Regions from separate parts of the Pseudoalteromonas sp. BSi20480 genome, predicted to be linked through region 2. Evidence: predicted binding sites of a transcription regulator. Region 2 holds the regulator's gene; the other holds the start of a gene.
What was found. Region 2 encodes FliA, which starts transcription of late flagellar genes. Its sites were predicted from a motif close to CTAAAGNTNNNNNNNNNNNNGCCGATA; they were not measured.
Positions count from the first base shown of each region.

Region 1: a site for FliA is predicted at 1,390-1,416, ahead of P20480_RS06360 (DUF5610 domain-containing protein). Genes of this name have one in related genera too.

Region 1 covers NZ_BADX01000115.1:299-4,576, forward strand. Annotated here, with positions in the region: gene P20480_RS06370 (2-thiouracil desulfurase family protein) at 1-175, shown strand, start outside; gene trmA (tRNA (uridine(54)-C5)-methyltransferase TrmA) at 186-1,283, opposite strand; gene P20480_RS06360 (DUF5610 domain-containing protein) at 1,446-2,573, shown strand; gene murI (glutamate racemase) at 2,651-3,451, shown strand; gene P20480_RS06350 (RNA recognition motif domain-containing protein) at 3,414-3,893, opposite strand.
Region 2 covers NZ_BADX01000166.1:65,280-87,228, forward strand. Annotated here, with positions in the region: partial or broken gene smrA (DNA endonuclease SmrA) at 1-438, shown strand, start outside; gene P20480_RS01945 (2-hydroxyacid dehydrogenase) at 642-1,562, opposite strand; gene olsF (bifunctional ornithine lipid synthase OlsF) at 1,718-3,424, shown strand; gene dapE (succinyl-diaminopimelate desuccinylase) at 3,485-4,669, opposite strand; gene P20480_RS01930 (OmpW/AlkL family protein) at 4,932-5,585, shown strand; gene P20480_RS01925 (DUF2802 domain-containing protein) at 5,621-6,022, opposite strand; gene P20480_RS01920 (chemotaxis protein CheW) at 6,040-6,537, opposite strand; gene P20480_RS01915 (chemotaxis protein CheW) at 6,562-7,362, opposite strand; gene P20480_RS01910 (ParA family protein) at 7,366-8,136, opposite strand; gene P20480_RS01905 (flagellar motor protein MotB) at 8,149-9,108, opposite strand; gene P20480_RS01900 (flagellar motor protein) at 9,111-9,875, opposite strand; gene P20480_RS01895 (protein-glutamate methylesterase/protein-glutamine glutaminase) at 9,868-11,022, opposite strand; gene P20480_RS01890 (chemotaxis protein CheA) at 11,082-13,325, opposite strand; gene P20480_RS01885 (protein phosphatase CheZ) at 13,341-14,108, opposite strand; gene cheY (chemotaxis response regulator CheY) at 14,127-14,510, opposite strand; gene P20480_RS01875 (RNA polymerase sigma factor FliA) at 14,550-15,260, opposite strand; gene P20480_RS01870 (MinD/ParA family ATP-binding protein) at 15,287-16,147, opposite strand; gene flhF (flagellar biosynthesis GTPase FlhF) at 16,140-17,615, opposite strand; gene flhA (flagellar biosynthesis protein FlhA) at 17,636-19,744, opposite strand; gene flhB (flagellar biosynthesis protein FlhB) at 19,818-20,948, opposite strand; gene fliR (flagellar biosynthetic protein FliR) at 20,958-21,737, opposite strand; gene fliQ (flagellar biosynthesis protein FliQ) at 21,741-21,949, opposite strand, start outside.

The sequences.
Region 1 (4,278 bases), on a different contig from region 2:
TGCTTTACTTAAAGAATCGAGCCCTTCTTGCGGACGAAATACAATATATAATGGAAAGCATCGCGGAATAAAAATCGAAGGTCTAGGTTTAACTGCAGCATTATTAATAAAGAATGGAGTTCAAGTATTTAGTGAAGAGCAAATACCAGCACTTATAAAAGCACTGGCACTTTAATTTTGGTTGGTTATTTACGCTGTAAGAAAACACCCGACTCTATGTGATGTGTATAAGGGAACTGATCAAATATCGCAAAGCGCTTAACGTTATGCGAACGCGTTAAATGATCTAAATCGCGTTCCAGTGTGTCAGGATTACACGATATATAAATTATGTTTTCGTAATTAGCCACTAAATCACAGGTTAACTCATCCATACCAGCGCGTGGCGGGTCGACTAATATGGTTTGGCAGTCATAGCTTTTAAGGTCAATACCGTCTAAACGAGAAAAAGTACGTTCGCCATTCATTGCTTGAGTAAACTCTTCGCTCGACATACGAATAATATCTAGGTTGTCTACATTGTTTTTGGCAATGTTATATTGAGCAGAGTGAACAGACGATTTAGATATTTCAGTTGCGAGTACTTTATTAAAAGATCCCGCTAGCGCAATAGAAAAGTTACCATTACCGCAGTAAAGCTCTAGTAAATCATTTTTAAGTGGTTTACATAAATCTTGTGCCCACTCAAGCATACTTATATTTACTTTTGCATTAGGTTGCGTAAAGCTATTTTCTACTTGTTGGTAAATTAGTTCTTGGCCATTTACAGTTAATTGCTCTGTTACAAAGTCATCACCTAGCACTTCTTTCTGCTTACGTGCTCGGCCAATAAAATCTATTTTATATTTTTCACTCAGTTTTGCCTTTAGTGACTTAATTTCACGTAGCCATTCATCATCAAGCGGCTTGTGATAAAGCAAGCTCACTAAAATTTCACCACTGAGTGTAGACAGGTAATCTATTTGAAATAGCTTTCGGCGTAAAACCTCGCATGGTTTAAGGTTTTCAATCATCACCTGCATGATTTCACCAACAAGCGGTGCCGCAGGGTCAAACGTATCAACGCGTATTTTTTCTTTAGTTTGCTGATCAAACATTATATGAAACAGATCGTCTCCATCATGCCATACTCTAAATTCGGCACGTTGGCGGTAGTTAATTGGCTCCGAGCTAAATACTTCTAGCTGCTCCACACCAAAACGTTGAAACTGTGAAGTTATACGCTGTTCTTTTTCACTTAACTGCGCTTGGTACTGTGTGGTATCTATTTTAATAACTGCCATTCGCGTTACTACCTTATCTAAGATCTGTTTATCGGCGCTATTGTAGGGAGCGGTTCGCATTTGTCTAGTTTTGGCTAGAATAAATGATGTTTTTTTGCACGGTTTACTTTAGTTTTTTATGCCCTGGCCGATAATAAACTACGCATGCTCAGGAGACGATTCATGAAAATAGGCAATTATGGCTTTATACCAAGCCAGAACATAAACAAATTCAACAACAAAGCTGACGTACAACAACCTACCATCGCGTCTCCGCAAGACAGCTATCAGCAACGAGGTAAAGAATTAGCTGCTAAAGTTTTAGGTGATAAAATGGCAGAGCAGCTTGGTTTGCCAGTTCAAGAAAAAAAAGCAGATAAGCCCCTTTTTGATTTTGAAGCAATAGTTAAAAATGTACTCGACTTTGTCACCGGCGCCGTTAATAAAGCAAAAGCTGATGGTGCCGATGACGATAAATTAAAAGGTATGCTAAGTGATGCCCGTAAGGGGGTTCAAATAGGTATTGATGACGCCGTTGATGAGTTAAAAGAATCCGGCGTTCTGAACGATGAAACCCAAGAGGGAATCAACAAATCAAAAGAAGGTATTTTTGATGGTCTTGATAAGTTTGAAGATAATTTGTTCAACCCAATGCCAGCTAGTGTGGGGGTAACCCAAGCACAATACGCAAGTTTAAGTAATAATGCTCAGTACAGTTTCACCACAGCAGAAGGTGATGAAGTAACAATAAGTTTTGCCGATGCATTTAAATCTCAGTCTGCTAGTAGTTATCAGCGTGGTGAGGGAGGGGAGGCATTCGTAAGTGAATCATCACAATCGAGAGAGCTTTCATTTTCAATGTCAGTTAACGGCGACCTTAATGATAAAGAGCAAGAAGCAATTAATGAGCTAATGGAAAACCTACAAAACGTAAGTAAGACCTTTTTTAGCGGCGATTTAGAGCAGGCATTTGAAGAGGCGCAAGAGCTTAGTTTAGGCAATGAACAACTTGTCGCATTTTCAATGGATTTACGCCAAACCAAAACAGTTGCTGCAATAAAGGGTTACGAAGAAAATAAGCCGGCTCCAGAAAAAGTAATTGCAGATAAAGTAGCGCCTTTTAATGATGACCTCCGAGAGGCTTTTTCTAAAGCAACCGAGCTAGGTATTCAAAATCAATTATCAGGTATTATGCAGTGGCTTAATGAAGATCAAAGTGAGATCGATAAACTGGTTGATTACACAAAAGCTATGTTTGAAAACCTTAATAAGTTAAATAGCGCGACAAAGCAAACAGCAGAGGAAGTTTAACCTCAACATTAAACTACTTTCTTTTGCAAAAATCACATGGCAAACTGCCGTTCTAATCTAATAATAGGAACGGTCGTTTGTCAGCGCATATAATGGTTTTTGATTCAGGGATTGGTGGCACAACAGTACTTGATCATATAAAGCAACGTATCCCGAATGCTCAATATAGCTATTTTATGGATAATGCTTTCTTACCTTATGGGGCTCAAACACAACAAACAATTATTAATCGTTTGTGTTCGCTCATTCATTTCATTAAGTTAAACAAGCTAAACGTCGATTTAATTGTAATAGCATGCAACACGGCATCCACATCGGCATTAAGTGCTGTACGCAAAATTACAGATATACCCATAGTTGGCGTTGTACCAGCAATCAAGCCCGCCGCAGAATTAACACGTTCAAATCACATTGCTTTACTGGCAACACCTGCAACAATAGCGAGCTCATATACAAATAAGTTAATAGCGCAGCACGCTAGTAATGTAACTGTTAACTTATATAGCAGTGTTGAGTTGGTAAACGTTGCTGAATTACTTTTCTTTAATGGCTATTTAGATACAAATAAATTACATGCTGTACTTGAAGGTTTGAATATTGAAAAGCAAACGGATGTGCTTGTATTGGGGTGTACTCACTTTCCGATACTTACAAAGCAGATTAGTGAGCACTTTAAAAATAGCATTCAGCTGGTGGATTCTGGTGCAGCAATAGCAAATAGAGTTATTTATCTACTAACCGAGTCAGGTTTATTAGCACAAAATATACCTGGCATAAAAAAGCCGCTGCAATACTATGCAACGGCTAATGTGATCAGCGATAAACTTGCGGTTAAGCTAGTTAAACTGATTGATCCGCCTGAGTTCGAAGCGTATTAGAATCATCTTCTTGTTTTTGTTTTGCTTCACGAACTTTTAAAGTACGTTGTTGGAACTCACTATCGTTCAAGTTAGCAATAGCATTGTCTGCATCAGCTTGCGCCATTTCAACAAAACCAAAGCCACGACGTTTGCCTGTATTTTTATCCTTTAATAGACGAACGTTGAATACTTTACCTTGCTCTTCAAACAAAGCACGAACAACACCTTCGTTTGCACGGTAAGGAAGGTTACCAACGTAAAGTGTTTTAGTTTTTACTTCGGCCTCTTCTAAAACGTCAGAAGACATAGCAGCAATAACTAGCCCACCTATTAATAAGCCAACAGCAAATACAATTGCAGGGTCAAGTTCTAAGCTTCCAAGGGCGAACTTAACAATAACAAAACCAACTACAGCAATAACAACAGAAAAGATAAAAGATTTTTGATCGGGTAATTTCATTTTAGATCTACCAATAAACAGGAAATAAACATTAATTTAACATTGTGAACTTGCTATCTTAACGTCTTAAACGAACTTAGCATTGATATTTATATGAAATTATAAAAAGCAGTGTAAAAAAACATCAATTTAAGCGTGTTTTAACATGATTTTTTGTGGTTTTGTTCTAATTTTGTTCGAACAGTAAAAAGATCTAAAAAAAGGGTTGATCTGTTTTCGGATCTCCCTATAATGCGACCCCACTGAGACGGGAAACGCCGAAGCATAGCAAAGTGTTAGCGGCTCAGAAAGTTAAGTAAAACTTTGGTTTTAAATCATCGAAAGAAAGTTTAAAACAAAGTATTGACTCGAAAAATAAAGGATGTATTATACGCATCCCTAGCGA
Region 2 (21,949 bases):
TATCAACAGATGAAAAATACTTAAGCACAGAGTCTGTAGAGCTTGTTGAACCATTTGCTATATTAAGCTTTAAAAAAGACGGAGTACAAGGCCCTGTATTTAAAAACTTACGTTTAGCAAAGTATCAAGTTGATGCGACCTTAGACCTTCATGGCCAGCTACTTAAAAATTGCACGCAATACGCTCTTTAATTTTATTAATGACTGTCAGCAGCAAAATGTTCGCGTGGTGCTTATTAGGCATGGTGTAGGAATTAAAAATAAAACTAAACCAGGAATACTAAAAAGTTTTGTAAATAAATGGCTACCTGAATTACCGGCGGTTTTGGCATATCATACTGCACAGAGGCATCATGGAGGGAGTGGTGCGACTTATGTTTTACTCAAAAAAAGTGCCGATAAAAAACACGAAAATAGAGAAATCCACAGCAAGCGCTAAACTTGCTGTGGTGCCATTCTATAAAATAGTTGGCTGATTAAACCAAGCAGATACGCCTAATATTATTATAGAAATTATAATTAAGCTTAATCTAGCACCACCCTGATTTGTTTTCATTTCACCCTCTTTATATTTTTATTGTTGAGAACATATACAACATTAATAAAAATTACATATGTTAACAAGCTGTTTCTTTAAATTTATCAATATCCTTTCGTTCTATCTATTCGATTATTTAAAGTAATACCTTGCTGCAAGCGTTCAACGTTTTCTGCTATTTGTGCTGCAACACTGTTTATATCTGATAATGCAGCACAATGCGGTGTAAGGGTTATTTTATCATGCTGCCAATAAGGGTGTTCTTTACTAAGGGGTTCGTGTTCAAACACGTCAATGACTGCAGCCCGAAGCGAATTCTCTTCTAAGGCTTTAAGTAAATCAGTCTCTATAACATGCTCTCCTCGTGCAACATTTATAATAACAGCATGATTAGGAAGCAAACTAATTGTACTTTTATTGATAATACCTTTTGTTTTATTGGTTAATGGCAACAGGCAGACTAGATAATCAATGTTGCTAAGCATATTTTGAAGCCCTTGTTCGCCATAAAATAAATTAACTGTATTACTGGTTTTATGTGTATGAGCCCAAGCATTTACAGTAAAGTTATTAGCAATAAGTCGTTTCGCACATGCTTTACCTAGCTCCCCAAATCCTAAAATACCTACATTGTTTTGTTGATAAGCCCTTTTGGGCTTCCATTGGTGCTGCATTTGCTTAATAAAGTATTCTTTTAATCGTAATTTTTGCGCTAAAACATGGGTAAGTACATATTCGGCCATGTCTTGTGCCAATTTTTCATCAACTATACGCACTATATCTACGTCATCACCAAGCAAATTTAAATCAATACTGTCTACACCCGCACCAAATGACGATACCGCTTTAAGGTTTGGCAACTTTGCCCACATATCATGCGGTGCTTTCCATGCTAATACAAAATCAATAGCTTCTAGATTATTGCAATCTGGCCACTGCTGTATTTTTGTAGAGGGTAATCGGGCTTGTAATTGCGCTATTAACTTTGTGTTATCTCGACCTGTAATTGCTACTAATACCGACATAGTTACTTCCAAATAAGTTTTTATAAAATCCATACTGACTAATCAACACTTCGCACCCTTTACACTTTAAAAGGTCACACAACTGCAAAATAACTGTCACACCCTTTTTTTACTCTACAGATATGGCAGTCGTGCTAAATTAAAAAGAGGCTTGTATGATCAGTGTTGATAAAGTAATTGCAGCAAACTTACCACAATTAGAAAGCTCACCAAAAGTAAAAAGCCTAGTAAAAAAGGGATTAGGCTATTTACTACATGAACAAGAGTTTGTGGCGTTTGCCGACACCTACCCTCATTTACAAGGGCAAGAATTTGTTGAACAAGTTCTCGATGAGCTTAACTTTGATACACGTTACAAGCCAAAGCAAATAGAGCATATTCCTAGCGAAGGTAAATTAATTATTGTTGCAAACCACCCTATAGGCTCTTTAGATGCGCTTGCATTAATTAAAGTGATCTCAAGCGTAAGAAAAGATTTAAAGGTTGTTGCTAACCGTATGCTTATGTCGGTGACTCCAATGCACGACTTACTTTTACCTGTAAATAACTTATCTGGCACAAGTAAAAAACAAGAGCTTTATAATATTCACCAGCATTTAAAAAATGAGGGGGTATTATTGATATTTCCCGCGGGTGAAGTATCACGGCTGAGCCCTACAGGTATCAAAGATTGTAAATGGAACAGCGGTTTTTTACGCATGGCAAAAAAAGCCAATTGCCCTATATTACCTATTTATATAAAAGCTAAAAACAGCCCATTATTTTATGGAACTTCAATAATTTACAAGCCCTTAGCAAGCTTGTTACTAGTAAAAGAAATGTTTAAACAACGCCAGAAATCGTTAGAGTTTGAAATTGGTGCGTCTATTCCTCCAGCGTCATACCTCATAGAAAATTTAAAAGATAAAGAGATTGTTAATTTAATACGAAAGCAACTGTATCTTCTAACAACTAAAAAAACCTTACCACTTAAAACACAAACTCCTATTGCTGTTCCTGAGTGTAGAAAAGAGCTTAAAAAAGCAATAGATGCGTGTCAGCTTCTGGGGGAAACACAAGATGGTATGCATATTCATTTATATCAATATACGGGTAGCTCACCTATTTTTAGAGAGCTAGGTAGGTTGAGAGAAATAGCTTTTAGAGCTGTAGGTGAAGGCAGTGGAAAACGCCGTGATATTGATAAGTACGATATGGACTATCAACACTTAGTTCTTTGGGACCCAACACAATTAGAGCTGGTAGGCGCGTATAGGCTAGCTTGCGCTAAAGAAATAATTGATAAACATGGCCGTAAAGGGCTGTATACCGACAGTTTATTTACTTATAGCACTGAAATGGGCCCCTACCTAGAGCAAGGAATTGAACTTGGTCGTAGCTTTGTTCAACCAAAATATTGGGGGCGTAAAAGCCTAGATTACCTATGGTACGGCATTGGCGCTTATGTTAAAAACTACCCACAATATCGTTATTTATTTGGCGCTGTTAGCGTGTCTAATACGTTACCTGACCCGGCAAAGGCCATGCTAGTGTATTACTATCAGCATTATTATAAAACCGATGAAGTACTTGCGACTCCAAACAATGAATTCAAACTAAGCGAACATGAACTCGCGCAGTGTGACATGATTTTTTGCAAAGACGATGTTAAAGAAGACTTTGTAGAACTAAAGCATGTACTTGCTAACATGGGTGCGCAAGTTCCCACTTTATTTAAACAATATACAGAGCTATGTAAGCCTGGTGGAGTAAAATTTTTAAGTTTTAGCGTAGATCCCGACTTTAACAATTGCATTGATGGTTTAGTATTGGTTGACTTGCAAAATGTTAAAGATAACAAAGCAAAGCGATACTTAAGCTAATTGAAGCGAGGTTACCCTCGCCACTATCTGGGTTTTATTTGAGAACTAACTCACATAACATTACCGTTCTATATAAATACGTGAAAGTAAGTCATAATAAATTGCTTCAACTTTTATTAAGTCATCAATAGATACGTGCTCATTAACCTGGTGAATTGTATGGTTTCTTAGCCCACATTCAATTACTTGAGTATGGCTGTTAGCAAAAAAACGACCGTCAGATGTGCCACCACTGGTACTTAGAACTGGGTAGTTTCCAGTTTGACTATGTATGGCTTGTTCAACACAAGTAATTAAACTCCACTCGCTCTTAGGTTGGGTATAGTAAGGTTCACATGGACGCTCCCAATTAATAGTTATGTAACGTGAAAATTCATCCAACGAATTGTTCAATATCGATTTTATTTTTTCACTGCTGTACCGATGGCTATAGCGAATATTAAATGTTATCTCGCAGTGACTAGGGACTAAATTATCGACCACATTGTCAATATTTATGCCTGTAACTTGCAGTGTTGTTTTTGAGCCTGCGTCATCTAAGTGCCACGCTTGTTCACTCAGTTTATTGACTATTTTGGCACTAATATGTGCGGCGTTAATGGTATTTTGAGGATAAGCTACATGACCTGCCCTGCCCTTTACCAGAATACGTGCTGAAAGTGCACCTCGTCGACCGTTTTTAATTGTATCGCCAACATGTGTCGAACTAGTTGGCTCGCCTACAATACATCCGTCTAAAACAACCCCATTTGAAGAAAGCTTATTGGCTATTTGCGCAGAGCCAAACTCAGCCTCGCCTTCTTCATCAGAGGTAATGAGCCAATAAAAAGTCCCTGCTTTTGATGATGTGCTATTTATTAATTTTTTTGTTGCAGTCAGCATAGCTGCCACACCTCCTTTCATATCAGCAGCACCTCTTCCGTAAATTACCCCATCAATTATTCTTCCATCAAACGGAGGGGTTAGCCAGTCACCATTATCTGCGGGAACCACATCAATGTGCCCTGAAAAAGCGACACACGGTCCCTCATTGAATTTAATATGCGCAATTAAGTTAGTGACACCACTACTCGTAAACTTTTCACAGCAAAAACCTAGCTCACATAACTGCTCAACCAGCCAATCTATTGCACCGGCTTGATTCGGCGTTACTGATTTAAATTGGATAAGCGTTTGTAATTTATTTATTAATTCGGCGTTTAACCTTTGAGATGTGACTGTTTGTTGTGAAACAACTAAAGACATTTTTTAATACCTTTATTACTAAGTAAGGCATTATTAAATAGTGAGAGTATGACTAAGAGATGTCAGCTTTTATACATTCTGATGATTATTCTTTACATAGATTGTCAATCATTGCTGTTACGAAACAGCGCCAAAATTAATCTAAATCAATAAAATACTTTTCAACGTTCAATCATTTTTGAAACTTTGATCTAGAACAGGTTTTTCATATTTGTTAAGCGTAATAATGGCGTCAATCAAAAAGTAGTTCTTGGAGAACAACATGAAAACCCAAATTAGCATTGCATTATTAACCTCTTTATTAGCACTCTCTCCAGCTGCACACGCTAACTTCAGCGTAAATCTGGGCGCTATTAACGTAAACCCAGATAACAGTGGCTCTGCAATTAACGAAGCCCCCTCATTAGGTCTAAAAGGTGATTCTAATACTCAGCTAGGTATTACGGTAGACTATGCATTTAATGACAATTGGGTATTAGAATTGATTGCTGCTACGCCATTCTCTCATGATGTAAATGGAACAGGCGGTTTGGCTGGTAATAAAATTGCTAACATTAAACACTTACCACCCTCGTTAGTGGCACAGTATCACTTTTTAGATACAAGCTATCAGCTTAGACCATTCATAGGTGTTGGTGTTAATTATACAACCTTTTTTGATGAACAGCCTTCGCAAGCTCTTAAAACAACCCTTGGTACAGACGATGTTAAAGTTGAGCTAGATGACTCTGTAGGGTTTTTAGTACAAGTAGGGGCTAATTATACAATGGATGATCACTGGGGACTTCATGCAATGGTTTCTATAATGGATATTGATACAGATGCAACCGTGTACGCTAACAATGCAAAAGCATTAACATCAACAGTTGAGCTTGACCCTGTAGTGGCAATGTTTGGTGTGAAGTATAGTTTTTAAAGTCTAAGTACAGTGTTATGTGTGTAAAAAAGGCGCTAAGCGCCTTTTTTTTTGTGCAACGAAAACAATAACTCGGCCTCAGCCCTGGGTAACTCACACTCGCGAATAACTTCTTCTAAATCTGCACCTAACTCAACCATTTTCACAGCACGGGAATAAATCTTAGCATCGGGATCATCGTATTTTTGAGCCGATTGCTGCTGCAGTAAATCTTGGTTTTGTTGCTCAACCTCTAGAACTCGCTTGCCGATACTGAGTAAACCGGTTCTTAATTCAGCGGCTTCGCTTCTTAAAATATGAACTTGTTCTGCACATTCTTTAAGCTTTTGATGTACATCAGCAACATCGCTGGTGTGTTTATTTTTAAATGCAATAATAAGCGTTAACGATATAAGACCTACCGCTAACGCGCTTACAGCAATACTAAGTAACAGCATAGTTTATCTGGTAAAGCTTATAAATCGCTTAACTCATCCCATTCGTCATCACTAAGTAGCTTATTTAAATCAACTAAAATAAGAAGCTCATTATCTCGATTACAGACACCTTGGATAAACTTAGCGCTTTCTTCAGTACCCACATTTGGCGCACTGTCAATCTCAGAGCTACGCAGGTATACAACTTCAGAAACGCTATCAGCTAAAATGCCTATAACTTGTTCTTCAGCTTCAATAATTAATATACGTGAGTTATCAGTTGCATCAGCTGCTGACAAACCGAATCGAGCACGTGTATCAATAACGGTTACTACATTACCACGTAAGTTAATAATGCCTATTACATAAGAAGGCGCACCAGGGACTGGTGCAATCTCGGTGTAACGCAGTATTTCTTGAACTTGCATTACATTAACACCGTAGGTTTCCTCTTCTAGTTTAAAAGTAACCCACTGTAATATTTCATCATTATTATCTGCATTTTTATTTTCTGACAGTAATTTCTCTTGGTTCATGCTGTTACCCCATAATGGTCATTACTACTGACGGCTATCTAAGCCCTCTTCTAATAACGTATTTAAATTGTCTACATCTATTAAAGCACACATTTTTTCTTTAATAACCCCGGCAAGCCATGGGCGCTTACTTTGATCTGTACGCCATTTTACATCTTCTTTTGTCAATGTAATGTTATTTATAAGCTTCTCAGCTAATAATCCCCATTGGCTATCTCCTAAAGTTATTAAATACTGATAATCAAGTGATGCCTCTAGTTTTTCATCGAACTTCTCTGGCATAACCCAGCGTGCTGTATCTACAACATTGAGCTTTTCATCACGATTAAGCATAACGCCTTTAAACCACTTTGGTTTACCAAACAGGTGATTCACTTCACCTAATTGATGTATACCGCCAAGAGCTTTAAGCGGGACTGCTAGCGTAAGTCCTGCAACTTCAAAGAACAATGCCTGAAATTCGCCGTCAAAGTAATCTGACTCACTGTTATTTGAAAGATTTAATTGTTTCTGTTTTGCTATTTTAAGGTCTGTACTCGTTGTCTCTTTTGGCGTTTCAATGACGTTAACTTTCGGTGTTGTAGCTTCTGCTTCTTTAACTTCATGCGTATCATCTAACGAAGATGATTCATGCTCAGCCACTACTTTAACTTTAGTAACTGGCTTCTGACTTTCATGAGTGGCTTCTTCGCTTGGCAAGTCACCCGGTATATTTTCTAAAAGTTTTGCTACGGGCTCTAAGTCACTGGCAAGCTCTTCTTCGCAAAGTAAGGCACCTAAGTACTGAGTCATTACTTTTTCATTAGCAAATAATTGCTTACTCATTCATTAACCTTGTTCAATTAAATAATCTAATAATGCTTTATAAGCAAATACACCACGAGAGCGAGGACAAAACTCTATGGGTACTTTTTGTGCTAAGCTTGCATCTCTTAGTTTTGTATCTACGGGAATAACACCTGGCCAAACTTTGTTACCGTAAGTTTTTTGTAACGTTTTGTAGGCTTCGAGTGATGCCTTCGTTCTTTTATCGTACATTGTAGGTATTATAGTATATTCGTAACTTTTCGCCTGTGAGCTCTGCATTAATTCCATTGTACGCATCATTCTATCTAAGCCTTTAAGCGCTAAAAACTCAGTTTGAACAGGGACTAAAATGCGCTCACTCGCAGCCAATGCATTAACCATCAAAACCCCTAAAACAGGGGGACAATCTAAAATAGCATAATCGTAATGTTCACTTATTTTGGCAAGTGTCTTTTTTAAAATTAACCCCATGCCTGTTTTATTGCCCATGCTTCTATCTAATGTAGCAATAGCCATAGTAGCAGGTAATATATCTAAATTTTCGAGGGTGGATGGGCATAATGCTTGAAGTATCTCCTCACTTTGCATACTAGTTCCACGAGCGAAAATATCGTAAACACTGACCTCTAAATCCTCAGAATCAATACCAAAGTAATATGTTAAAGACGCATGAGGATCGGTATCTATTAGTAGTACACGCTTACCCTGCAGTGCTAAAGTACCAGCAAGACTGACCGCAGTCGTTGTTTTACCAACGCCACCTTTTTGGTTGGCTACAGTCCAAATCTTCACATCACATCCTAGTTACTGTTCATTGCGAGTTGTAATACGAATTCCACCATGTGGTAAACGAATAATTTTTATTGTGTCATCGTCTGACGGTAATTCTACTTCTGGCTCAGGCGCTACTGCCTCAACTATCGGCTCTTCTGCTGATTTATTTTTCTCTTCTGGCAACCCATATTTAGATAACGCTATTACTACTTTTCTATTTTCAGCTCGGCCCTCATCTGTGTCGTTAGGTGCAAAGGGTGAATACTGTCCATACCCTTCAATAGCCATTCGGGCCGAATTTATGCCAAGTGCTTCAAGCTCAACAAGTATTGAAGTTGCGCGAGCGACAGAAAGCTCCCAGTTAGAGCGAAATATTTCATTTTTAATTGTTTCATCATCTGTATAACCACGCACCCGTATATAGTTATCCACTGGCGCGACAATATCTTTTACAATTTTAACAACTTGTTTTGCTCTAGAATGAGCAACTGCGCTACCACTTGAAAATAACATACCTGAACTCAGTTCTATTATGAGCCAATCTTGATGCAATTCTAGATTGGCTTCACCATCACGTATTTCATCAATAAGCGCTGACTGAAGTTTCGTTAATAAGCTATCAAGTGGTTTTCCTAAATATTTTTGCTGTATATTACTTGTCTCACTTTGGCCGTCTAACAACTCTGGGCCTTGCTCTTCCTTGTTGATACTTTCGCCATACAGCAATTCATCTTCAGGAGTAACCCTATCAGTAAGTATTCCAGTACCATCTACCCCCGTACCTTGCTGAGAATAAACACGAGCCGACTTGTCGAATACTTGCTCTAGGGAATCGGATAAAATTTGGAAGTTTTCTTCTTTGTTAATCGCAATCGCATACATTACAACAAAGAAGGCAAACATAATGGTCATATAATCCGCATAAGATACTAACCAGCGCTCTGTATGCTGGTTTTTATGGGCCGAGCGACCAAATCGTCGACGCATCATTTTTATGCGTCCACTAGGCTTGGCCGTTCAACACGATAAGCTTCTAACTTTAGCTCAATGTTCATTGGGCTTTGGCCATCGCTGATTGCAATTATCCCTTCTGCAAGCATTTCGTGGTAAAGCATCTTTTCTTCTACACGTTGCTTGAGCTTATGTGCCATTGGCAAAAATAATAAATTAGCTAACCCCACCCCATAAATCGTTGCAATAAAGGCTGTTGCAACTCCAGCACCAAGCAATTGTGGATCGGTAATAAAAGACATAGCCTGAATAAGTCCAAGAACAGCTCCTAAAATACCGATAGTAGGGCTATAACCGCCCATTGCTTCGTATACACGTGCAGCTTCAAGCAAACGCTCACGCTCCAACATTAAATCTATTTCAAGCGTATCACGTAGCCTCTGCTCTGAACCGCCATCAACAAGTAAACTCAGCCCTTTTGCTGCATATACATCTGAGTGAGTTAGGGCCTCATCCTCTAATGCCAAATATCCTTCTTGTCTCGCTTTATGAGACCAACGTTTAACTTGCTCAATTGCATCATCAATATTGTAACTGGGAGTCACAAATACCCAGTGACTCATTCTAAGCATTTTTTTAAAGGTACTAGTAGACGTTTGCAGCATTACAGCGCCTACTGTCCCACCTAGTACTATAATGAGCGCAGGGCCATTAAAAAGGGCGGCAATAACACCACCTTCTAAATGATAGCCAATTGCTATAGCACTTAGTGCAACAATTAAACCAAGTACAGAAAGCTTATCCACAACCAGTTTCGCTTTTTATCCGCGTTGCAATATCGTCAAGCGCTAAACTCTCACTTGAAAGCCCCGCATTAGCAACAGCTTGTGGCATACCATAAACAACACAGCTTTTTTCATCTTGTGCCCAAATAGTGGCGCCAGTTTGTTTTAACATTCTTGCGCCATCTCTACCATCAGCCCCCATGCCGGTTAAAATAATAGCTAAAACATCTCCCTGATAAGCTTTTGCAATACTTGCAAATGTAACGTCAACACTGGGCTTATAAGTGATTCGCTCGCTATTGTCTTCAAAAACGCGCAATGTTTTAGAACCACCTCGACCTTCAACCATCATTTGTTGCCCGCCAGGAGCCAAATAGGCAGTTCCAGGGTCAAGACGATCACCTTGCTGTGCTTCTTTTACTTTTATTTTGCACAATCCATTTAAACGAGCTGCAAATGCCGGTGTAAAAGCAGCAGGCATATGCTGGATAAGTAAAATGGGATGCGGAAAATTAGCGGGTAATTGCGTAAGCACATTTTGTAAAGCAACAGGACCACCAGTAGATGTACCGATAGCCACAAGCTTGTATTGCTTGCCACTTGCACGAGTTGGTACGTTGTTTTGTGTTTTTGTTAATGTCGATGCGGTTGTTGAACGCTGAAAACTTCTATCTGGTTGCCTGATTGAAGACCCAGTATTACTGGTTTTATCAGGCACAGAGCGTGCCGCTGGTTTCTGGTGTGTTATTGGCCTAAAGGCTCTAGGAATGCGCTTATTACCAATTTCTTTGACTTTAGCTTGAAGGAGCTTTATCGCATCTTCATTATTACGTGCAATATCTTCAAACTTTTTAGGTAAAAAATCCATCGCTCCAGCATCAAGCGCATCAAGTGTTGCTGTTGCGCCAGCACGGGTTAAAGAGGAAAACATTAATATTGGCGTGGGGTTACTTGCCATTATCTCTTTAACAGCACTGATACCATCAAGCACAGGCATTTCTACATCCATCGTGATCATATCAGGACGAAGCTGAGCCGTTTTTTCTACAGCCTCTCTGCCATTAATGGCAAAACCTATAACTTGTATGTCGCTGTCTTGTTCAAGGATTTCGCTTACTCTACGACGAAAAAAGCTCGAATCATCAACAACTAAAACTTTTACGGCCATTTAGCTCTCTTATTAAATTTATACGTAGGTACACATCTTGTGTGTACCTACTTTATGATTTAGCCAGCGTAGTGTTTTAACATATTTGGAACATCTAAAATTAGTGCAATTCCACCATCTGATGTAATAGTTGCGCCTGCCATACCTGGAGTACCTTGCAAAAGAGCATCAAGAGGTTTAATTACAACTTCTTCTTGACCTATTAAAGAATCAACTACAAAACCAACCTGCTGAGTACCTATTTGAACAATAACAACATGACCTTGCGCTTTGCGCTGAGTGCGATCTGCTCCTTTAACTAACCAATGCTCAAGATAAAATAGCGGTATCGCTTTCTTACGTACAATAATGGTTAATTGACCATCAACAACATTTGTTTTGGTTAGATCTAAATGGAATATTTCGCTTACACCTGCTAATGGTAATGCAAATGTTTGTTCGCCAACTACAACCATCAAGGTTGGTAATATCGCAAGTGTTAACGGTACTTTTATTTCTAAAATTGTACCAACACCTAGCTCTGACTGAATACTCACTGAGCCATTAAGTTGAGTGATTTTAGTTTTTACAACATCCATTCCCACACCACGGCCTGAGATGTCAGAGATCTCTTCTTTGGTCGAAAATCCTGGTGCAAATATTAAGTTGTAGGCTTCAGTATCCGATAAACGACTTGCTTGATCGTGATCTATTACCCCTTTACCAATCGCTATCTTTTTGAGCTTTTCTGCGTCCATACCCGCACCATCATCTTTGATGGTAAGCAAAATATGGTCTCCCTCTTGAGACGCTGAAAGTGTAACATTACCCGTCCGAGGTTTGCCTGCTGCTTCACGGTCAGCTGGCATTTCTATACCGTGATCCACTGAATTTCTAACTAAGTGAACTAGTGGGTCTGCAAGTGCCTCAACTAAGTTTTTGTCTAAATCGGTTTCTTCACCAACAAGCTGTAAACTAATATCTTTATTTAAGCTTCGTGCTAAGTCACGAACAACGCGAGGGAAGCGGCCAAATACCTTTTTAATTGGCTGCATTCGCGTTTGCATTACTGCGCCTTGGATATCAGCCGTCACAACATCTAAGTTAGAAATGGCTTTGCCCATTGCTTCACTTTCTGAGTTAGTGGCTAAACTTACCAATCTGTTACGAACAAGTACAAGCTCACCCACCATATTCATTATTTGGTCTAGGCGTTTTGTGTCAACTCGGACTGTTGTTTCTGCTTGCGGAGGAGCTGGCTTTTTCACAGCTGCAGGCGCTGGAGCTGCTTTTTCTGCAGGCTTTTGCACTGGTTTTGGCGCAGCGGCTTTTACAGGTTCAGGCTTTTTAACAGGCTCACTTACCTTAGCCACAGGTTTAGCAGCGGGCTTCGGCTCTGAAGCTGCAGGGCTCTCTATTGATTTAGGGGCACCTGATCCATGAAGTTCGTCAAGCAATGCTTCAAACTCATCATCGCTAATTTCATCATCGCTAGAATCACTTGCAGGTGAACGTGTTGAAGGCGTTGCAGAACTTTCTGCAGAATTATTAGTTGCTGTTTGCTCTTTTACAGGCTCACTGGCCGCAACAGCACCAAAGCTTCCAACGCCATGAAGTTCATCAAGTAAGTTGTCAAACTCATCATCTGTAATGTCTCCACTGACATCACTACTACTGGACGCGCTTTCAGCTACTGGGCTTTGACCTTTTCCATGTAATTCGTCTAGTAAGTTTTCAAATTCATCTTCTGTTATTTCGTCAATCTGAGTTTCATCATCGCTTTGTTCAACTGTTCCACCGCTAAATAGCTCGTCAAATGCAAACGGATCTTCTTCATCAGTTCCTGAGGCTTCCTCGGCAACTGGGGCATCAATAACCTCGGCTTGAGGTTCTTCAGTTGAATCAACGGGTGAGTCACCAGCAAGCTCTTCTTCTGTTGGAGGTAAACCTAGTTTATGAAGGGTTTCAAGAAGTTCGGGATCGGCGGGTTCTGGTTTGTCACGATTTTGAATGGTGGCAAACATCTCGTTAATCGTATCGAGAGCTTGTAAAATTACGTCCATCAATTCCGAATTAACCGTTCGTACGCCTTGTCTAAGCAGGTCGAAGACATTCTCTGCGCCATGACATGCGTCAACGAGCTCGGTCATAGCTAAAAACCCAGCACCACCTTTTACAGTGTGAAACCCTCTAAATATGGCATTGAGTAATTCGGTGTCCTCTGGATTGTTTTCCAGCTCAACTAACTGTTCAGATAAAAGCTCTAGGATTTCTCCTGCCTCTACAAGAAAGTCTTGTAAAATATCTTCATCGACTTCAAACATGCAGTTACTCTCCTCTTAGAAGCCCAAACTTGATAAAAGATCATCGACTTCATCTTGATCAGATACAACATCATTACGTGATTCTTTATCAATAATAGGGCCTTCTGGACCTGCTAAAGTTTGTTCGTCTAATGGTTCATTTGTTTTTTGTTGTTCTATTTTTTCGGCTTTGCTTTCGCTTTGATCAGCGAAGGCTGTCAAAAGATGAATTAAGCTTTCTTCAACTTCTCTAACAAGCTCAATAACTCGGCGAATAACTTGGCCGGTTAAATCTTGATAGTCTTGTGCCATAAGTACATTAGTCATCAAACTTTGCAGCTCATCGGTTTTATGATGAGAATTGTTCATAAACTTATCAATGCTGTGGCATAACGATTTAAACTCCCCTAACTCAATCTCTCGATTCATTAGGCGATCCCATGTCGGTTTGATATGAGATATTTCGTCTGCCAACTGTTGAGCAATTGGTAGGCTAGCCTCAACAGCATCCATTGTTTTATTCGCGGCATTTTCTGTCATTTCTATAACATAATTGAGCCGTTTTTTTGCATCTGGAATAGCATCGGTAGTTAAGTCAGATAAGCGAGTGTCTAGCTCAAAGCTTTTTAAAGCTTCATGCAATTGACGGGTTAACTTTCCAACCTCAGCAAATATTTCAGATTGCTCCTTAGAAGCGGTATCTAAAATTAACTGATTGGCTTTGTCTTGCTCACCGTTTTCTAGAAAAACAACGAGCTGACGAGCTTGTTCTAAAGTTATTTGAGGCGCAGCAAGTGCTGACATAAGCCTCTCCCCCTATCATTAGCCTAAACGTTCAAATACTTTTTCTAATTTAGTTTTGAGTGTTCCAGCAGTAAATGGCTTAACGATATAACCATTCACACCTGCCTGAGCTGCCGCTATAATTTGTTCTTTTTTAGCTTCAGCCGTTACCATCAATACTGGAATGTGTTTAAGCTTATCATCCGCACGTATTGCTCTAAGTAGGTCTATACCCTGCATTCCTGGCATATTCCAATCGGTAACAACAAAATCAAATACTTGATTTTGTAGCATTGGCAAAGCGGTTGACCCATCGTCTGCTTCTTGAACATTAGTGAAACCTAAGTCACGCAACAGATTTTTAATAATACGTCTCATTGTTGAAAAATCGTCAACAACCAGAATTTTCATGTTTTTATCCAAAACATCCCCCAGTGAGGTCTTAACCTTGTTTACTTACTACTAATTTATCCAGTCATTGATTTTAGCTTTAAGCTTAATCATCGCCTGACCATGTATTTGACTTACACGCGATTCACTTACATCGAGTATATGCCCTATTTCTTTTAAATTCATTTCATCGTTATAGTACAAAGACAGCACCATTGCATCACGTTCTGGTAAAGATTTTATTGCACCTAATAAAGACTCGTTAAACCGCTCATTTTTAACATTATTAAACGGTTTGTCTAGCGCTAAATCTTGGCCCACTGGACTGATGGCATCTTCATCAACACCAAGGTCTTCAATACCGAGTACTTTACTTGCATTTACATCGTTTAAGATATGATGGTACTCATTTAACGAAATTTCAAGTTTTTCAGCAACTTCTATATCTGTCGGCTCACGGTTTAAGCTTTTTTCTAAAAATGCAATTGTTTCGGCCACCAAACGGCTTTTACGATGCACTGAACGGGGTGCCCAATCGCCACGTCGCATCTCGTCAAGCATTGCCCCACGAATACGAATCCCCGCAAAAGTTTCAAAGCTAGCCCCTTTGGTTGCATCAAAACTTTTAGATGCTTCAATCAGACCTATCATTCCTGATTGTATTAAATCGTCCAGCTGCACGCTGGCTGGTAAACGCGCTATAAGATGACATGCCACTTTTTTGACAAGTGATGCATGTTTTTCAACAATCACATTTAAATTTTGTGCTGATTGATATCCCATAACTTTATTCACCAATGTTGTCATAATTAGCCGTTTACTAGTTTCTCTATGAAAAACTCCAGATGACCTGATGGTTGATTAGGTATTGGCCATTTAACTGCTTTTGTTGCTAACGCTTGAAACGCAAGTGCCGCCGGCGAATTAGGAAAAAGCTCTACAATAACTTTTTGGCGACGCGTTGCTTTGCGCATATTTTCGTCGTAGGGAACCGTTGCGACCAGGTCCATTGATACATCTAAAAAACGATCGGTCACTTTGGAAAGTTTAGCAAATAACTCTTGCCCTTCACGCATACTACGGACCATATTTGCAACAATTTTAAATTTGTATACACCATGCTCGCGACTCAACACTTTAATGAGCGCATAAGCATCTGTAATCGATGTGGGCTCGTCGCATACAACAACCATGACGTCTTGTGCCGCGCGAGAAAAACTCAGCACCATGTCTGAAATACCTGCGGCTGTATCGACAATTAAAATATCAAATTCTGTATTTAATTCACTAAAAGCCCGTATAAGTCCCGCGTGCTCTGAAGGCGACAATTCAACCATACTTTGAGAGCCTGACGTTGCGGGTACAATCTTTATACCTGCGGGGCCTTCAACTAAAATTTCATCAAGTTCACATTCACCAGATAAAACATGTGATAAGTTACGTTCAACACGTAGTCCTAGCATAACGTCACAGTTTGCTAAGCCTAAATCGGCATCAAGAACCAACACTCTGTTACCTTGCTGGCCTAATGCAATTGCAGTATTCAGAGAAACATTTGTTTTTCCTACTCCACCTTTACCGCCAGTGACAGCGATAACTTTTACGCCGTTGTTATTGTTTTGACTCATTTTGCGCAGGCCACTTGCTTGATCTAATACTGTGTTAATCATACATCCCTACTGTGCTTGGCGCCACTGCTTGGTGCCTTGAATGTTGTGCTTTTGCTCTTTTTAAATAGAGTTGCTCAGCCTTTTTAACTAGTTTTTCAGCATTTGCAACTCGAATATCTTCTGGTACTCGTTGACCGTTAGTAAGATACCCTATTGGAAGGCGATTTTGAATCGCTATACTAATAATCTCACCTAAACTTAAAGATTCATCTAATTTGGTGAATATACAACCACTTAACTGCACTTTTTTAAAGTGCCTAACGGTTTCTTGCAACACATGTATTTGCGATGTTGCGCTGAGCACTAAATAACTGCGAATATCAACACGCTGATTACGCATTAGCGTATTAAGTTGCTCTGTTAAGCGCAAGTCGCGTTGGCTCATACCCGCAGTATCAATTAATACTAGTCGTTTATTTCGTAAATGATATAAAACTTCAGCTAATTCATTAGCATCTTTAACTTGCTTTACACCACAACCTATAATTCGGCCATAAGTGGCGAGTTGCTCATAAGCACCAATTCTGTATGTGTCTGTTGTGATTAAAGCAACTTTGTCTGCACCGTATTTTTGTGCGCCAAGCGCAGCTAATTTAGCAACGGTTGTTGTTTTGCCAACACCCGTTGGGCCGACTAAGGCGTATACACCGCCTTGACGTAAAATCTCGTTGTTGGTTGTCTGCATCTGATCTTCAACCATTGTTAAAAGTGCTTTCCAACCTTGCTGGCGAGATACATCGTCAGGTACGAAGCACGCCATTTGCTCAGCAACATCTTTATCTATTCCCATACCGACTAAGCGATCAATCATGCATGCACGAGTAGGATCGCGTCTTGCCATGTCTTGTTGCATAAGCCCTGACACTTGATGTTCTAACAATTGACGAATGGCATTCATTTCGTCACGCATTGACGAAATTTGCTCACTTTCAGTATGCTTAGTTTCTTGGCGAGGTGTCACTGGACTGTCAAGATCATCAAAACCACTTTCTAAATCATCAAATCCAAGGCTGTCTGCTTGTGTTTGCGGACGCGCTGAAGCTTGACGTTCATTAGTGAACATAGGACGAGGACGCTGCTCTTGAACTGGCTCTTGGTAGTTGTCTGTAGTATCAATACCTGATTGAGAAAACATAGAAGCCAATTCTGCAGAACGAGGGCGTGGGGCTTGACGCTCTAATAATGCCTGAAGACTATCGGCTACTTTCGCTTGTGGCTCTGGTTTAGCGCGAAGAGGCTCTGGTTTTACAAAATTATGCACTGGCTGTGTTTTTGTTGAGCTTTGTGCTGGAGCGCTAACTGCCTGCTCTTTTTTAGGGGCTGCTTTGTCATAATCTACTGCTGCTACAATTTCTACACCGTTAGCTAGCTTTTTATTTGACATAATAACCGCATCAACACCTAATTCGTCTTTAACTTCTTTAAGTACTGTGCGCATATCTTTAGCAAAAAAACGTTTAATTTTCATGATTCAACCCCTTTAAAATCTTATTGTTGGCCAACAGAGCTGACTATCTTGATCTGTCTCTCATCTGGTACCTCTTGATAAGACATCACCCTTAAACCTGGGATGGTGTACTTAACAAAACGAGATAACACAGTGCGTAACATTCCCGACGTTAGCAATATTGAAGGTTCACCGGACATTTCTTGATTTTGATGCGCTTCATTTAGTGACACTTGAAGTCGCTCTGCAAGTCCTGGTTCTATACCGGCACCTTCGTCGCCTGCATTTTGTAGTGACTGATGCAACATCTGTTCCAACTCAGGCGCCAAGGTTATGACAGGGATTTCTGAAGACATGCCTACAGCGTCTTGAACGATTAATCGACGTAATGAAATACGTACTGCAGCCGTTAGCACATCAGGGTCTTGACTACGTGGCCCATACTCAACAAGGGTTTGTACAATTGAGCGCATGTCACGAATTGCAACGCCCTCATTAAGTAGATTTTGTAGTACTTTTACTATCACAGTTAACGGTAATACGTCAGGGACTAAACCTTCAACTAAGCGAGGGTGGCTTTTACCTAACATATCTAATAAGTTCTGTACTTCCTCGTGACCTAAAAGCAGTGCTGCGCTGTTAGTAAGCAACTGGCTAATGTGTGTAGCCACAACCGTCGCTGAATCTACCACGGTATAGCCTAGCGATTGCGCTTCGTCTTTTTGATCTGGTTTTATCCATACCGCATCAAGCCCAAAAGCAGGGTCTTTAGTTTCAACCCCTTTAATTGGCCCAAATACTTGACCTGGATTTATTGCCAACTCATCACCATGCTTGAGTTCACCTTCACCGGTAGATACCCCCATAAGCGTAATTCTGTATGCATTAGGGTCAAGCTCTAAGTTATCGCGAATATGTACGGGTGGAACTAAAAAACCCAGCTCTTGAGAAAGCTTTTTACGTACTCCCTTAATACGATTTAGTAGCTCTCCGCCTTGAGACTGGTCAACCAAAGGAATTAATCTATAGCCCACTTCTAAGCCAATTACATCTACTTGCTGAACGTCGTCCCAGCCTAGTTCTTTTTGCTCTTGCTTGTTGGCAACACCCGTACCAGCAGTTCCATTTGCAGCAGCCTCGGCTTCTGCTGCAGCCACTTTTAATTTACTTTGTTGAGTGTAATAAGCTAAATAACCTAATAATGCACCTAGGCTTAAAAATGCTAAATGAGGCATGCCAGGCACTAAGCCCATGGTAATTAATATGCCAGAGGCTATAAATAAAGATTTTTCGTTGCCAAGTTGTTTCTTAAACTGGTCGCCCATATTGAGAGACTCGTTTTGGCGTGTTACTACAATTGCGGTACCAATTGATAGTAGTAATGAGGGGAGCTGAGCCACTAAGCCATCACCAATCGTAAGGAGTGTGTAAACTTCCATAGCTTGGCCAAAGCTTAAGTCATGCTGGATCATGCCAACAAATAGACCACCAACAATGTTGATAATTAAAATGACGATACCCGCAATAGCATCACCTTTTACAAACTTACTTGCACCATCCATTGAGCCATAAAAATCGGCCTCGCGGGTTACTTCTTCTCGGCGATCGCGCGCTTGCTCGGCACTAATAAACCCTGCGTTTAAATCAGCGTCAATTGCCATTTGCTTACCAGGCATTGCATCAAGTGTAAAACGTGCAGATACCTCAGAAATACGCCCTGCACCTTTAGTGATTACTACAAAGTTAATAATAATCAGAATTAAAAATACCACTAAACCAACAGCATAATTGCCGCCAATCACAACTGAGCCAAAGGCTTCTATTACCTTCCCCGCAGCATCTCCTCCATTATGTCCCTCTAACAATACAACACGTGTACTGGCTACGTTAAGTGCTAAACGCATAATTGTGGCGATAAGCAACACGGCCGGAAACATACCAAACTCAACGGGTTTCATGGTGTAAACCGTGACGAGTAGAACCACCAACGCTAACGCAATATTGAATGAAAAAAGGATATCAAGTAAAAATGGCGGTAACGGTAAAATGACCATTCCCAAAGCTGCAAGCACAAGCAAAGGCGTCCCTACGCCTTTTGCATATTCTTTTTTATCTGCATTAAGTTGTTGTAATACCGCTTTAAAACTCATAATTCTACAATTTCAAAAAATTGACACTACGTAGAATTAGCAATAACTATTCCAAGTTAATAAATGAGTAATATTAATACCTGTAGGCATCAGGAATGGGGAGCTTTTTATTAAGCTTAGTCGGGCGTTTTCCGCGACCTTTATTGAAGCGTTTTAGCTGAAAAACATAAGCTAGCACCTGTGCAACGGCAGTAAACAGTTGATCAGGTATTTGTTCTCCTACTTCTGCGGTATGATAAAGCGCTCGAGTAAGCATTGGCGACTCAACAATGGGTACATCATTACCGCTTGCCACTTTTCGAATTTGCATAGCCAGTTCATCCACGCCTTTAGCAAGCACTATAGGTGCTCCGGCTCGCTCAGTGTCGTATTTAAGAGCAACAGAATAATGCGTTGGGTTGGTAACAACTACATCGGCATCGGGCACGTCTTGCATCATTCTTTTTTGAGACATTTGTCTCTGAGTTTGCCTAATACGCGCTTTTATTTGAGGGTCACCTTCAGAGTTTTTGTACTCATCTTTTACTTCTTGCAGTGTCATTTTTAACTGCTTATGGTGAGTATGACTTTGATACGGGGCATCGATTGCTGCAATAATTACCAATGTGCACGACAATGCCAAAAACATCCACGAGAGGATTTCGAGCGCATGGATAATATTATTAGGTGCAGACTCAATACTTAAGTAGAGTATTTCGTCAAAAAAAGTATTAATTAAAAAAAAGGCAAAACTTGCGACCACTAAAAACTTTAAAATAGCTTTAGTAAGCTCTACCGCAGCTTGAGGGCCAAACATGCGTTTAAAGCCTTTAAATGGAGACATTTTACTTGCTTTAGGAGCGGCTGCTTGCCAACTAAAATTAAAGCCACCCAGTAAAGTATTACCTATAATGCCCGCAAATAAAATAATGAATACAAACATAGCCATAGGAAAAATAAGCGCGTCGGCAACACTGGACCAAACCGCAAACATTTTAGTGGTGTCGTAGGTTTCATTTCGATTAAGACTGAGCATTCTGCCCATAATATTGTATAACCCCTTACCAATTTCAGGGCCGTACATTAACAATGAAATAGCTGAAAATATAAGAACAAACATGGTGCCTAATTCTTTTGAACGAGCAACCTGCCCTTTCTTTTTAGACTCTTCTATTTTTTTCCCTGTGGGTTCTTCTGTTTTTTCTTGACCTGAATCTTCAGCCATAACAAACTCCTAAGGTGAACAACCAACTAAGGTACACATTAGTTCGATCATTTTAAGCCACTGAAATTCAAATTGCAGGATGAAGTTGCCCAGTGTTGCCCAAATAATGACAAGCCCTGCTACAAGAGTGAATGGAAAACCAATAGCAAAAATATTTAACTGAGGCGCCGCACGGGTCATAATACCAAATGAAATATTAATAACTAGCATTGCTGTCAATGGTGCAAGTGAGAGCACTAAAGCCGTTGTAAACATCCAACCGCCCCACGTTACAATATCCCAGTAATGATCTACTGACCACCAATTACCATCAATTGGCAGTACCTCAAAGCTATGTACAACCATCTGTATCATCATTAAATGGCCGTTGAATACAAAAAATAATAGTGTTGCTAAAATAAGAAAAAACTGACCAACAGCCGGAACGCTGGCTCCATTTGAGGGGTCAATGACAGAAGCAAAACCTAAACCGGTTTGCATAGCAAGTATCTGACCTGCCAATACGAAGGTATTGAGTAACAAGGTAGAAGCAAAGCCAATCGCTATTCCAATAAGCATTTGCTGTATGACCACTAAAATCATTTCAAACGAAAACAAGTTAGTAAATGTAGCTGGAGGAAGAACAGGCACAACCAACAGAGTCACGACCACTGATAAACCCAGCTTTATACGTGTTGGCACATTTTTAGCGCCTAACCCCGCCATTATCATAATCATGGAACTAATACGTACCAAAGGTAGTAAAAAGTCGCTCAACCATTGAATGACAACTGAAAACGGGTACTCCACTTGCTAACCTGCAATTTCGGGAATGAGCAACACCAACCGGGTAAAAAAGTCCATAAGTTCTTGTGTAAACCAGTGACCACCAACAATTAATGCACTTATAGTAATTACCAAACGCGGTAAAAAACTCAACGTTTGTTCATTGATAGACGTAGCCGCTTGAAACACCGCCACCACTAGGCCAATAATTAAACCTGGAACAACAATAGCCGATA